Regions from separate parts of the Streptomyces sp. NPDC028907 genome, predicted to be linked through region 1. Evidence: riboswitches for the same ligand, from Rfam matches in the RefSeq annotation. Region 1 holds a riboswitch; each other region holds the start of a gene.

Region 1 (3,197 bases):
GCGCCCCTCGGCCGGGCGGCGTCGTCCGAGTCCTCGCTGACGGCGAAGCGGAAGCCCTGGACGTCACCGTCGGAGGGGCGGGCGAGGGACGGGCCCTGGGTCGCGTACGTCCACCGTTCGCCGTCGCGGTGCCAGAAGGACCAGTAGCGGTAGCCGGTCGCCTGCGCCTGGACCGCGCCGGTCAGGACGACCAGCACGGCCAGGACGAGCGGGAGAGCGCGGCGGATCACGGTCACGTCACTTGCCCTTGTTGCGGCCGCTGAGCAGGAAGCCGATGCCGATGCCGACGACCAGGAAGATGCCGACGTACCACCAGACGCCGAACGGGCTGTCGCCGTCGTCCTCCTTCTCCTCCTCGGAGGGCTTCGCCGACGCCGTGACCGTCGCGTTCGGCGCCGACCGCGGCGCCGGACCCGTCGCGTTGAGCTGCTTGACGAGGTCCGTGTCGCCGAAGTCGCGCGGATCGGTGCCGGTGGCGTGCGCGGCGAAGATCAGCTGGGCGTAGGCGGCGGGACCGCTCTGCTCGGCCCAGGCGGCGTAGTGCCCCTCAAGCCAGACCAGGATCTCCCGGCCCCGCTGGGTCAGTCCGGCGGCGGAGAGCGCCACCACTGCGTCGGCGGTGTTGCCGTAGTCCGGCTGGTCCTTGGCGCCGGGCAGCACGGACTTCAGGTAGCCGGTCCCGCTCAGGTCGCGGGCGAGGTGGACGGCACCGTTGAGGGCCGCGTCGGCGGGCGTCGGGGTCTTGCCGCCCAGGCACTTCCGGGTGCTCGCGGGTGCCTTGCCCGCGGTCGCCACGAGCCCTTGGCCGAGGACGCCCACCACGCCCGCGGCGGTCGCGTCGGCGTTGGCCGCCAGCGAGCCCTTCTTGTCGGGCTGGAACGCGAACGCCCCCGCGTCCTCGTCGCCGCACGGCAGGGACAGCTTCAACAGGGCGTCGTACGGCGACTTGCCCGCCTTGCGCACGTCCGCGGGCTTCTCGCCGACGGCGGCGAGCGCACCGACCACGACGGACGTCGAGTTCGCGTCACTTGCGCCGCCCGGCATGTACCCCCAGCCGCCGTCCTCGTTCTGCACGGACTTCAGCCAGTCCACCGCCTTGCCGGCCGCCGTGTCGTGGCCGCCGAGCGCGGCGAGGGCCTGGACGGCGGCGGCCGTGTTGTTGGTGTCGACCGGCGTCTTCGCGTCGCAGGCCTTCGAGACGTCGGCACGGAACGGCGCGAACCCGCCGTCGGCGCACTGCTGCCCGGTGAGCCAGTCCACGGCCTTCGCCGCCGGCTGCACGTCCATCGTGTCCTGGGCGAGCAGCGCGAGCGACTGGCGCCACACGCCGTCGTACGTGGGGTCCGTGGTGCCGTACAGCCCGGACGGGAGGGCGACGGAGGGCGACGGAGACGGGTCGGCGGCGAAGGCGGGCGTGACCGTGCCGATCACGGTGACGGCGGCCAGGACCGCGGCGCTGCGGCGGACGTACATGATCGGCGGATGCCCTTCCCTCAAGGGGCCGGGCAGCACAGGGGAGACCCCCGGGCGGCTCGGCTCCGTATACCTCGACGGTGCCGTGCTCCGGCGGGCTGCCGGGGCACGTGAGCCGGTCACGAATCCGTACGGGCGATCCGGCTCACCGGCCTGCTACGACCGGTTCACGGTTGCGGGTCAGCGCCGGATTTGCACCGGCTTCCCCCTGTACGGGTGTGATGGCGACGCGGCCACTCTACCGGCCCGTAGGGAAGCGGCTGAGGGGAGGCGGTGAGCGGCGGTAGGTTCGGCCGCATGGGGATCACCGAGGGTGCGGGGAGAGCGGGACGGCGGCTGCTCGGTTCGGGGCGCGCCTCCGACGTGTACGAGATCGACGCGGCGTGGGTGGTGCGCCACGACCGGGAGGGCTACGCCGACGGGCGCGCCGAGGCGGCCCTGATGGAGCGCCTGCGCGCGCACGGCTTTCCGGTGCCCCGCGTCCGGCTCGCCGACTGCACCCGCTCCGAGCTGGTCATGGAACGGCTCTACGGTCCGACGATGCTGGAGGCCTTCTTCGCGGGCCGGATAGATGCCCGCGAGGCGGGGCGGACCCTGGCCCGCCTCCTGCGACAGCTGCACACCGTCCCCGGCCGGGTCGTCCACCTGGACCTCCACCCGGAGAACGTGATGCTCACGCCCGACGGCCCCTACGTCATCGACTGGGCCAACGCGGAGGAGGGCGAGCCGGGCCTGGACTGGGGCATGTCGGCCCTGATCCTCGCCCAAGTGGCCCTGGCCGACGACCACTACCCCTCCGCCCCCGTCCGCGCGACTCTCGCGGGCCTCCTCACCGACCCGTCCGACCTCACCGAAGACGGCCTCACGGAGGCCCGACGGCGACGGGCCGCCAACCCGACGATGACGGAGCGGGAGATCGAAGTGCTGGGTGCGGCGGAGGAGTTGGTCCGGTCGTTCATGGCGTAGGCGGGCGCGGGGTCGGCCCGCCGAAGGCCAGGTGGAGGACCCGAGCGGACAGGAGCCAGGTGCCGTCCGGCGATCTGTGGAAGGTGTCGGCGTAGTGGCCCACCTGGACCGGCGGTCCCGGCGGGAGGAGTCCGCCCTCGTGGCCGTCGACGCGGTACGTCGTGAAGTACGAGGTCGCCGTCGCGGTGTCGGACGAGGTCACCGTGACCAGGATGTTGGACATGACGCGGCGCGAGAGGCGGTCGGCGGGGCGCGAGCCGAAGTACGCCCGCAACGCGTCCCGCCCCGAGACGAGCCGCTCGCCCGCCGGCCACTCCCAGGTGCCGTCCTCGGTGAACAGCTCGGCGACCAAGGACGGTTCGCCGAGGTCGAGGCGGTGGACGAAGTCGATGACTACGCGTGCGCAGGCACGCTCGGCGAGAAGGTGCTCCATGGGCGAGTACTCCATGGGCTGTATTAAACGGCGACGTACGTCACCGGCTCGCTCCCCGGCACCGCCTCCGCGTGCCCCAGCTTCACCAGTCGGCGCAGATGCGCCTCGGCCTCCGCGATGGCGATGTTCCGGGAGCCGTAGGGGATTTGGGCCCAGGGCCGGTTCCACTCCATGCGTTCCGCGAGCTGCCAGGGGGTGAGGGGTTCGGCGAGGAGGGCCTGGAGGTCGGTGAGGCGGGACTCGTGATGGGCCAGCAACTCCCGTACGCGGGCCGGTGCGTCGGCGAACGTGTGCTGGTGGGCCGGGAGGACCTCGGCGGGGGCGA
Region 2 (3,197 bases), on a different contig from region 1:
GGTACGTCACCAGGGCGACGTCGACGACGGGCGCGGGCACCCCGGCCTTCACCAGGCGGGGCAGCAGGTCGGACATCGGCGTGGTGAAGGCGAACAGCAGCACGCCCAGCGAGGCGGCCGAGGTGCGCAGCAGCAACTCCCCGGCACGCAGCGGGCCCTCGCCGGCCAGGGACACGAAGCCGTCCGGCCCGCCGACCTGGACGAGCAGGGTGAGCGCGCCGGTCACACAGAAGCCGAGCGGCACACGGTAGGCCCGCCACAGCCGCCGCGCGGGCACGCCCGCCGGACCCAGCAGTACCGCGAGTGCGGTGACCAGGACCAGCGCGGCGCCCGGCCAGGGCGGCAAGGAGATCGCGAGCACGGTGAGGCCGAGCCCGAGCACGGCCTTGTCCACGGGGTGACGGCGGCGCCAGCGACTGCTGTGCGCCGCCGCGTCGATCGGCAGCACGAGGGGTCAGGACCTCTCGGCCGGGGACTCCTCGGCGGCGGTCGCGCCGGCCGTGCTCTCCGCGCCGCCGGCCCGCTCCAGCGCCCGCTCCTCGCCCTGCCGCCGTCCCCGGCGCAGACCGAAGTAGTAGGCGAGGACGCCGGCCCCGAGGGCCGCCTGGAGGGAGAACAGGGCCGACTCGATCTCGCCGGACGGCGGCTCGTAGAGCGGCGAGAACCACGGCTCGTAGTCCGGCTCGATCTCGGTGATCGCCGACTCCGCCTCACCGTCGGCGCCCGCGAACGGCTCCTCCTTGTGGTCGCCCAGGCCGAGGGCCAGCGGCAGCACCGCGAGGGCGGCCACGACGACCAGCAGCAGAATGTTGATCTTCGTGTTCCTGCTCATCGGGCCACCGCCTCGGTCTCGGTCCGGGACTGCTTCTTCGCCAGGAGCACGCCCAGCCGGGTCAGTTCGCCCTTGCTGGACTGCACCAGCAGCCGCATCACGAGCACCGTGAGCAGTCCCTCGCTCACCGCGAGGGGGATCTGGGTGACGGCGAAGATGGAGCCGAACTTGCCGAGCGCGCCCAGGAATCCGCTGCTCGGGTCGGGGAAGGCGAGGGCCAGCTGGACGCTGGTCACGCAGTAGGTGGACAGGTCGGCTAGGAAGGCGCCGAAGAACACGGCGACCATGAGCGGCACGTCGTAGCGCCGCAGCAGCCTGTAGATCGCGTACCCGGCCCAGGGGCCGACGATCGCCATCGAGAAGACGTTGGCGCCGAGCGTCGTCAGACCGCCGTGCGCGAGCAGCAGCGCCTGGAAGAGCAAGGTGATGGTGCCCAGTACCGCCATGATCGGCGGCCGGAACAGGATGGCACCCAGACCGGTGCCCGTGGGATGCGAGCAACTGCCGGTCACCGAGGGCAGCTTCAGCGCGGACAGGACGAACGTGAAGGCTCCGGAGGCGCCGAGGAGCAGCGTGCTCTCCGGGTGCTCCTTGACCTCACGGGTGAGTGAACGGACGCCGTGGACGACGAAGGGCGCGGACGCGACGCCCCAGGCGACCGCGTGCGCCGGAGGCAGGAAACCCTCGGCTATGTGCATGGCTCAGCAGACCCTCTCCAGCACCTCGTGGATGGTTGACGCGCCTTGGTCGGTCTCCTGGCTTACGGGTACCACCGCCCGTGCTCCGCCTTCCCGGGTCCCGAAGGACCCAGTGGCTGCCCGTGAGGGCTGGAGCCGGACTTCCCGATTCACAGTGGCGAGGGCCGCACCGGCATCACACCGGGTTTCCCGTTCACCAAGGCGTGGTGACAGTAGTGCCCGGACAGGGTGGCTGACAAGCGCGCCCAGGGGGCGCGAAAGGGGCGCTACGCGAGGGGCCGACGCGCGTACACCTCTATCTCGATCTTCATACGAGGGTCGGCGAGACCGCACATGAGCATCGTGGCGGCCGGCCGGACATCACCGAAGCGGCGGCGCAGGACCGGCCAGCAGGGCTCGAAGTCCTCGCGGTCGGGCAGCAGGTACCGCACCCGCACCACATCGGCGAAGGTGCACCCCGCCTCGGCCAGCGCCGCCTCGATATTGCGCAGGCACTGCTCCGCCTGCTCCCCCACGTCGTCGGAGATCGTCATCGTGCTGTAGTCGAACCCGGTCGTCCCGGACACATGCACCCAGTCGCCGTCGACCACGGCACGGGCATAGCCGATCTGCTCCTCGAAGGTCGAGCCGCTGAGGATCGCACGTCGCTCTGTCATGCGCCGCACGCTAAGTCGACCAGCGCTGATACGTCTAATACGGCAGGAGGCATGGCCTGATATCCCTAGGCGTATGGACCGACCGGAACTGCCCCTGCCACAGCTGCACGCCTTCGTCGTACTCGCCGAGGAACTCCACTTCGGCCACGCCGCCGCCCGCCTGGGCATCGCCCAGCCACCGCTGAGCCAGCAGATCCGACGCCTGGAGGACAAGGTCGGCCACGCCCTGTTCCACCGAGCACCAGGACGCGTCACGCTCACCCCGGCGGGCCGCGAACTGCTGCCCGCCGCCCGGCGCGCCCTCACCGACCTCACGGACGGCCTGGCCGCGGCCCGTGCCGTCGGCAGCGGCCGGGCCGGCAGCCTGCGCCTCGGCTTCGCCGCCTCCCTCGCCCTGACCGTGCTGCCCGGCCTGCTGCGCACCTTCCGGGGCCGGTTCCCCGGCGTACTCCTGGACATCCACGAGATGACCACCGCGCCGCAGATCGCCGCCCTGCACGACGGGACCATCGACGTCGGCCTCCTGCGCGAGCCCCCCGCCGACCAGCCGGAGCTCGGCTTCAGAACCGTACTCAGCGAGCCGTTCGTGGCCGTGCTGCCGTCCGCCCATCCGCTGGCCGCACAACGGACCGTACGGGTCGCGCAGTTGGCGGACTCGCCCTTCGTACTGCTGCCGCGTGCGGTCGGCCCGCGGCTGTACGACCGGATCACCGGCCTGTGCGCCGAAGCCGGCTTCACGCCGCGGACCGCCCAGCACGCCGTGGAGTGGCAGACCGTGTGCGCCCTGGTGGAGACCGGCCTCGGCGTCTCCCTGGCACCGGCGAGCATCCGCCGTATCCGCCTCAAAGGCGTCGCCTTCCGCAGGATCGAGCCCGGCGACGCCCGCACGCGCGTGGCCGTCGCCTGGCGCGAGGGCGACCCGAACCCGCTGGTCGCACACCTGCTGGCAGCGGTCAACCAGGATCGGCCGGACCGGCGCTAGCCGATGCCGGTCACCGCTCGGGAGGCCGG
Region 3 (3,197 bases), 730 kb from region 1:
AGGCCGTGCAGCATGTCGAGCCCGGGTTCGAGCAGCGAGACGTCGCCGCGGAACTTGTTGACCAGGAACCCGGCGACCAGCGACTGGTCCTCGGGGGAGAGCAGCGCCACGGTCCCGAAGAAGGAGGCGAAGACGCCCCCGCGGTCGATGTCGCCCACGACCAGCACGGGCAGCCGGGCGGTGCGGGCGATGCCCATGTTGACGATGTCGGTCCGCCGCAGATTGATCTCCGCCGGAGACCCGGCGCCCTCGCAGATCACCGCGTCGTACGTGTCCCGCAGTTCCGCGAGACAGTCGAGCACGGTCCCGAGCAGCGCCCGCTGCCGTCCGCCGTGGTACCCGCGTGCGCTCATCTCGCCCACCGGCTTGCCCAGCAGCACGACCTGGCTGCTCCGCTCGCCGCCGGGCTTGAGCAGCACGGGATTCATCCGCGCGGTCGGCTCCACGCGGCACGCCTGCGCCTGCATGGCCTGCGCCCGCCCGATCTCGGCGCCCTCGCGCGTCACGAACGAGTTGAGGGACATGTTCTGCGCCTTGAACGGCGCGACCTTGACCCCCTGCCGTACCAGCCACCGGCAGATTCCCGCCGTGACGACGCTCTTGCCGGCGTCCGAGGTGGTGCCGGCGACGAGAAGTCCCCCGCCCGTCATGACGTACGTCCCTTCGCGATACGGCGCGCGGCGGCACAGACGCCGAGCGCCAGCCAGCCGACGCGCTTCGACAGCCGTACGGCCCGCTCGATGTCCTGGACGGCGACGGCGCGCCCCGCCCCGTTGAGCACCGGCCGGTGCTCGACCCGCCCGCCGTACGACAGCGTCCCGCCGAGGCGCACCCCGAGCGCCCCCGCGAACGAGGCCTCGACGGGCCCGGCGTTGGGGCTCGGGTGCCGGCCGGCGTCGGCCCGCCAGGCCCGTACTGCACCCCGGGGGTCACCGCCCGCGACGGCGGCCAGTACGGCGGTCAACCGCGCCCCCGGCCATCCGGCCACGTCGTCGAGCCGCGCCGAAGCCCAGCCGTACCGCCGGTACTTGGGCGACCTGTGCCCCACCATGGCGTCGAGTGTGTTCACGGCCCGGAACCCGAGCAGCCCCGGCACCCCGCCGACGGCCCCCCACACCAGGGCCCCGACCACCGCGTCGGAGGTGTTCTCGGCGACGGACTCCACGACCGCCCGCGCGATCCCGTCCGCGTCCAGCGCCTGCGGATCCCGCCCGCACAGATGCGGCAGCCGCGCCCGCGCACCCTCGACGTCACCGGCCTCCAGGGCGCGCCCGATCGTCCGCGCCTCCCGGGCGAGCGAAGTCCCCCCGACCACCGCCCAGGTGGCGGCGCCGGTCAGCGCGACGGAGGCGGCGGAGGAGGTACGGACGACACGGGCGGCGACGGCGCCCAGCGCCACGGCGCCACCGGCGCACACAGCGGTGTGCACCGCACCCCGCGCGCGGTGGTCGCGCCACAACACTCTTTCCACGGCGCCGGCGGCACGCCCGAACGCGGCGACCGGATGCCCCCGGCGAGGGTCGCCGAGCAGCAGGTCACCGAGAAGTCCGGCGGCGGCGCCGTACGCGAAGACGCGATCGGCTCGCATCGGGGTCAGCCGACCGTGGGGTCAGACGACGGTCTGATACTGCGTGTCGATCGGCAGGCGAGCATCGCGTTCTGTCCTCACTCAGGGTGTCCACGCCCTGGTTCGACGAGACCGGCGGTGAGAGTTCCTGGCTCCCGGGGCTTTCTACCCCGGTGACAGTGGCGGGACCGCGCCGGATTCACACCGGCTTCCTCTCCTGCCGCCGTAGCTGGCCCCGGAAGTCCACCACGGGGTTGGAAGGGCCGTCAACTTGCCGTTGACCTGCGACGGGAGAGTGTGCGAAGGCCCACACAGGCGTGAGGTGCGGGACGGTGATCCGTCCCGCACCTCGGGTGATTCAGGTGGCGCGTGCGCCGTACGTCGGGCCGTCAGGCCACGATCAGATAGATGCCGTATCCCACGGCCGCCGCGCATGCCGCGAAGCACGCGTACGCGCCGGTGACCGCGAGCGCGGCCGAGTCGCCCTGGGCCACCGCTCGTTCGCGGCGGGACAGGCCCGAGATGCCGAGGGTGAACAGGCCCACGAGGGCCACGGTGACCACGAGGCTGACGCCGAAGACGGAGCCGAGAGCCGCCCAGTCGATCTTCATGCTTCTTCTTCCTTGAGTACCGGGAGGGGTAACCGGGTGGGGTCAGACCGTGGCCTGAGAGGGCGAGGGGGACGCGGACGGCGTCGCCGTCGGCTCGGAGGCCGGGGCCGGGATGGTGGCCGACAGGTCCTCGGTCGTCGTGCCCGCCGGGGGCGGGGTCACGGCGGCCATGGCCGTGGTCACCACGCCGGCCGGCTCCTCGGTCTCGTTGACGTTGGTGTGGTCGATGACCTCGCGGCGGGAGATCTTCCAGATCGCGGCGCTGGAGCCGACCAGGAAGACCGCGACGATGGCCGTGCCCCAGGCGCCGAAGCCCGTCACGTACTCGGCGAGCGCCCCGACCAGGGCGGCGGCCGGCAGGGTCAGACCCCAGGCGACGAACATCCGGGTGGCCGTCGACCAGCGGACCACGCCGCCCTTGCGGCCGAGGCCCGCGCCCATCACCGAGCCGGAGACGGAGTGCGTGGTGGAGAGGGAGAAGCCGAGGTGGGAGGAGGCCAGGATGACGGTGGCCGCGCTGGTCTGGGCGGCGAAGCCCTGCTGCGGCTGGAGGTCGGTCAGGCCCTTGCCCATGGTGCGGATGATGCGCCAGCCGCCGAGGTAGGTGCCGAGCGCGATGGCCAGACCCGCGGAGAGGATGACCCACATGGGCGGGTCGGAGTCGGGGGCCAGGGTGCCGCCGGCGACCAGAGCGAGGGTGATGATGCCCATCGTCTTCTGCGCGTCGTTGGTGCCGTGCGCGAGGGAGACCAGGCCGGCGGAGGCTATCTGGCCGGCGCGGTAGCCCTTCCTGCTGGCCTCGCCGTCGGCCTTCTTGCCGAGCGTGTAGGTCAGGCGCGTGGCGAGCAGCGCCGCGATGCCCGCGACCAGCGGGGCGGCGATGGCCGGGATCAGCACCTTGGTGACGAGCACGTCGCCGTGGACCGCGCCCATGCCGGCCGAGGCGATGGTGGCGCCGATCAGGCCGCCCATCAGGGCGTGCGAGGAGCTGGAGGGCAGGCCCACCAGCCAGGTGAGCA
Region 4 (3,197 bases), on a different contig from region 1:
CACCACCTGGGGCGAGTACACGAGGTCGCGCACGAGGTCGACCATCCCGCAGGCGTGGATCATCCGGACCGCGACCTGACTGACGTCGGCGGGCAGGCCCGCGAGGTCCGCCTCCGCGCGGATGGTGGCAAAGGACTGGCGGTAGATCGCCGCGCCGTCCTTCTCGTACTCGAACACCGTGCTCCTACAGGTCATGCGTGCGGGCCGCCGCCAGGTCGGCGGCGAGCTTCGATGGATGGTCGGTCGTCGTCGTGGCGCGAACCCGGCCGCCCGCCACGACGGAGATCAGGTAGCCGCCGTCCGGGGCCGCGACGACGTCCACATGATCGCCGCGCGGACGGCCGCAACGGCGCTCGCAGCCGGACCAGTACGCCGGCAGCCCGCCGCCCGCGCCGAGCGACGCGGCCGCGTCCGTCCGGATGTCCGCCCGCGACTTGGCACAACCGGGCCGTCCGATGCAGGCACCGACGCCGAGCCAGGGAGAGGCCGGATCCGTGATCAGACCGACGGAGTCTAGGCCGACAAGCCGGTCGGAGCGCACTGTGGGAAGGATCACTCCACGCCAAGGTGTCAGCCGCAGTTCCCCGGACGCGGTCGCCGTCAGCTCGGTCCACTGCGCTGCGGTGAGGCGGCCCAGCGGGGCGAGGACGGACAGGCTCGTCGTGCCGTCGGGGCCGGTGACGACGCCGGGGGCGGGGGACGGTTCGCTCGCCTGCGGCCAGGCCGGCGAGGCGTGTCCGGCCCTCAGCCGCCGAACGATCTCCTGCGCCAACTCATCGGCGGGCACCGGCAGTTCGGCCACCCGCCAGACCTGGCCGGCACTCGCCTCCAGGAAGACCTCGGCGGCCAGCAACGCGGCCCGAGGCGCGTCCTCGGCGGTGAGGACCACGACGCAATCGGCGGCCCCGATCCGCAGCCACACGGCACCGTCCGGCGCGGCCCGCAGTGTCACGTCCGCGTCGAGCCCGGCCACGTCCCCGCGCCCGTCGTCGAGCGCGAACAGGAACCGCCCGGACAGCCGGGCCGCCGCCTCGCTCGCGCACAGCAGCTCGTCCAACGCCCGCAGCCACGGCCGTACGTCGGCGTGGCCGCGCCCGTCCAGCCCGGACAGCGGCGAGGCCACCACATTGCGTACGCGTTCGTGCCGCCACGACGGCAGCAGCCCGGCCGTCTCCAGCCGGCCCGCCAACTCCCCGCCGCAGCCGGTCGGCAGACCGCGCAGCTGGACGTTGCCCCGCGACGTCAGATGCAGCTCCCCGTCGCCGAGGTCGAGCGCCGCCCGGCCGAGTTCCCGCGCCTGACCGACCTGGAGCACGCCTCCGGGAATCCGGATCCGGGCGAGTGCGCCGTCGTCCGCCGTGTGGAGCCTCAGTGCGCCCGGGCATGCGTCGTCGCGGTCCCGTGTGACCCCTGTGGCCTGGGACGACGGTCGGATGGAGGGCGTGGACATGGCGGCGAGCATACCGACCGCCCCGGCGACCGTATGCCGCCGCCTCCGCATGCCGACGGCTGGTCCCGTGCCCCTTACTATGCTTCTCGGTGGATCATCCGGTCCGCCACCGCCACGACGGCGACAGGGGAGGAAGCCGGTGCGAATCCGGCGCGGTCCCGCCACTGTGAGCCCACCCCGCCAGGGTCGGGTGAGTCAGGAACTCCCGCCGTCAGACACCACCCGGGGCGCGGACACCCCGAGGAAGGCCGACGCCGCATGATCCTGCTCCTGTCGACGTCCGACACCGACCTGCTCAGCGCCCGCGCTGCGAACGGCCCGGTCCCGTACCGCTTCGCCAACCCCGCCCGGCTCCCGCTCGACGACCTGCCCGCGCTCCTCGACGGCGTCGACCTCGTCGTCGTACGCCTCCTCGGTGGTCTGCGCGCCTGGCAGGAAGGCCTCGACCTGCTGCTCGCAGACGGCCGCCCGGTCGTCGTCCTCACCGGCGAACAGGCCCCGGACGCCCAGCTGATGGCCGCCTCCACGGTCCCGGTCGGCATCGCCGCCGAGGCCCACGCCTACCTCGCCCACGGTGGCCCGGCCAACCTGGAGCAGCTCGCCCGCTTCCTGTCGGACACGGTCCTGCTGACCGGGCACGGCTTCGAGGCACCCGCGGCCGCGCCGAGCTGGGGCCCGCTGGCGCGCGAGCCCCGGCAGACGGACGGCCCGACGATCGCCGTGCTCTACTACCGCGCCCACCACATGAGCGGCAACACGGCGTTCGTGGGCGCCCTGTGCGACGCGATCGAGGACGCGGGCGGCCGGCCGCTGCCGCTGTACGTCGCTTCCCTGCGGGCCCCCGAGCCCGAACTCATCGACGAACTGCGCGCCGCCGACGCCATCGTCACCACTGTCCTCGCCGCGGGCGGCACCAAGCCCGCCGAGGCGTCCGCCGGCGGCGACGACGAGTCCTGGGACGCGGGCGCCCTGACCTCCCTCGACGTGCCGATCCTCCAGGCCCTGTGCCTGACCGGATCCCGGTCCGCCTGGGAGGAGAACGACGAGGGCGTCTCCCCGCTCGACGCCGCCAGCCAGATCGCCGTACCCGAGTTCGACGGCCGGCTCATCACCGTGCCGTTCTCCTTCAAGGAGATCGACGCCGACGGCCTGCCCGCCTACGTCGCCGACCCCGAGCGCGCGGCGCGCGTCGCCGGAATCGCCGTACGCCACGCCCGGCTTCGGCACATCCCGGCCGCCGACAAGCGCCTGGCCCTGGTCCTGTCCGCCTACCCGACCAAGCACTCCCGGATCGGCAACGCGGTCGGCCTCGACACCCCCGCCAGCGCCGTCGCGCTGCTCAGGCGCCTGCAGGCCGAGGGCTACGACTTCGGCGACAGCGACATCCCCGGCCTGGTCTCCGGCGACGGCGACGAGCTGATCCGCGCGCTCATCGAGGCCGGCGGCCACGACCAGAACTGGCTCACCGAGGAGCAGTTGGCCCGCAACCCGGTGCGGATCCCGGCGGCCGATTACCGGCGCTGGTTCGCCACGCTGCCCGAGGAACTGCGGACGGCAGTCGAGGAGCACTGGGGCCCGGCGCCCGGCGAGATGTTCGTCGACCGCAGCCGCAACGCGGAGGGCGACATCGTCCTCGCGGCCCTGCGCTTCGGCAACCTGCTGATCCTCATCCAGCCCCCGCGCGGCTTCGGCGAGAACCCCATCGCCATCTACCACGACCCGGACCTCCCGCCGTCCCACCACTACC

The links. Region 1 has a riboswitch for cobalamin ahead of ACZ4UU_RS03510 (prenyltransferase/squalene oxidase repeat-containing protein). Riboswitches for the same ligand answer to the same signal wherever they lie in the genome.
Region 2: linked by a shared signal. The riboswitch ahead of ACZ4UU_RS16750 (energy-coupling factor ABC transporter permease) and the one ahead of ACZ4UU_RS03510 (prenyltransferase/squalene oxidase repeat-containing protein) in region 1 are both predicted to bind cobalamin.
Region 3: linked by a shared signal. The riboswitch ahead of ACZ4UU_RS00340 (cobalamin biosynthesis protein) and the one ahead of ACZ4UU_RS03510 (prenyltransferase/squalene oxidase repeat-containing protein) in region 1 are both predicted to bind cobalamin.
Region 4: linked by a shared signal. The riboswitch ahead of cobN (cobaltochelatase subunit CobN) and the one ahead of ACZ4UU_RS03510 (prenyltransferase/squalene oxidase repeat-containing protein) in region 1 are both predicted to bind cobalamin.

What each region holds. Positions count from the first base shown of each region.
Region 1 is NZ_JBVHVE010000001.1:789,293-792,489, reverse strand. Features, by position in the region: gene ACZ4UU_RS03515 (SCO2322 family protein) at 1-230, opposite strand, end outside; gene ACZ4UU_RS03510 (prenyltransferase/squalene oxidase repeat-containing protein) at 238-1,473, opposite strand; cobalamin riboswitch at 1,591-1,738, opposite strand; gene ACZ4UU_RS03505 (phosphotransferase) at 1,771-2,439, shown strand; gene ACZ4UU_RS03500 (nuclear transport factor 2 family protein) at 2,429-2,872, opposite strand; gene ACZ4UU_RS03495 (MBL fold metallo-hydrolase) at 2,896-3,197, opposite strand, start outside.
Region 2 is NZ_JBVHVE010000005.1:168,372-171,568, forward strand. Features, by position in the region: gene cbiQ (cobalt ECF transporter T component CbiQ) at 1-448, opposite strand, end outside; gene ACZ4UU_RS16745 (energy-coupling factor ABC transporter substrate-binding protein) at 455-832, opposite strand; gene ACZ4UU_RS16750 (energy-coupling factor ABC transporter permease) at 829-1,530, opposite strand; cobalamin riboswitch at 1,561-1,746, opposite strand; gene ACZ4UU_RS16755 (RidA family protein) at 1,797-2,186, opposite strand; gene ACZ4UU_RS16760 (LysR family transcriptional regulator) at 2,260-3,168, shown strand; gene ACZ4UU_RS16765 (transglutaminase TgpA family protein) at 3,179-3,197, opposite strand, start outside.
Region 3 is NZ_JBVHVE010000001.1:62,869-66,065, reverse strand. Features, by position in the region: gene ACZ4UU_RS00345 (cobyric acid synthase) at 1-650, opposite strand, end outside; gene ACZ4UU_RS00340 (cobalamin biosynthesis protein) at 647-1,588, opposite strand; cobalamin riboswitch at 1,691-1,830, opposite strand; gene ACZ4UU_RS00335 (hypothetical protein) at 1,957-2,178, opposite strand; gene ACZ4UU_RS00330 (inorganic phosphate transporter) at 2,221-3,197, opposite strand, start outside.
Region 4 is NZ_JBVHVE010000010.1:101,302-104,498, forward strand. Features, by position in the region: gene ACZ4UU_RS28800 (precorrin-8X methylmutase) at 1-195, opposite strand, end outside; gene ACZ4UU_RS28805 (cobalamin biosynthesis protein CobG) at 185-1,450, opposite strand; cobalamin riboswitch at 1,524-1,674, shown strand; gene cobN (cobaltochelatase subunit CobN) at 1,709-3,197, shown strand, end outside.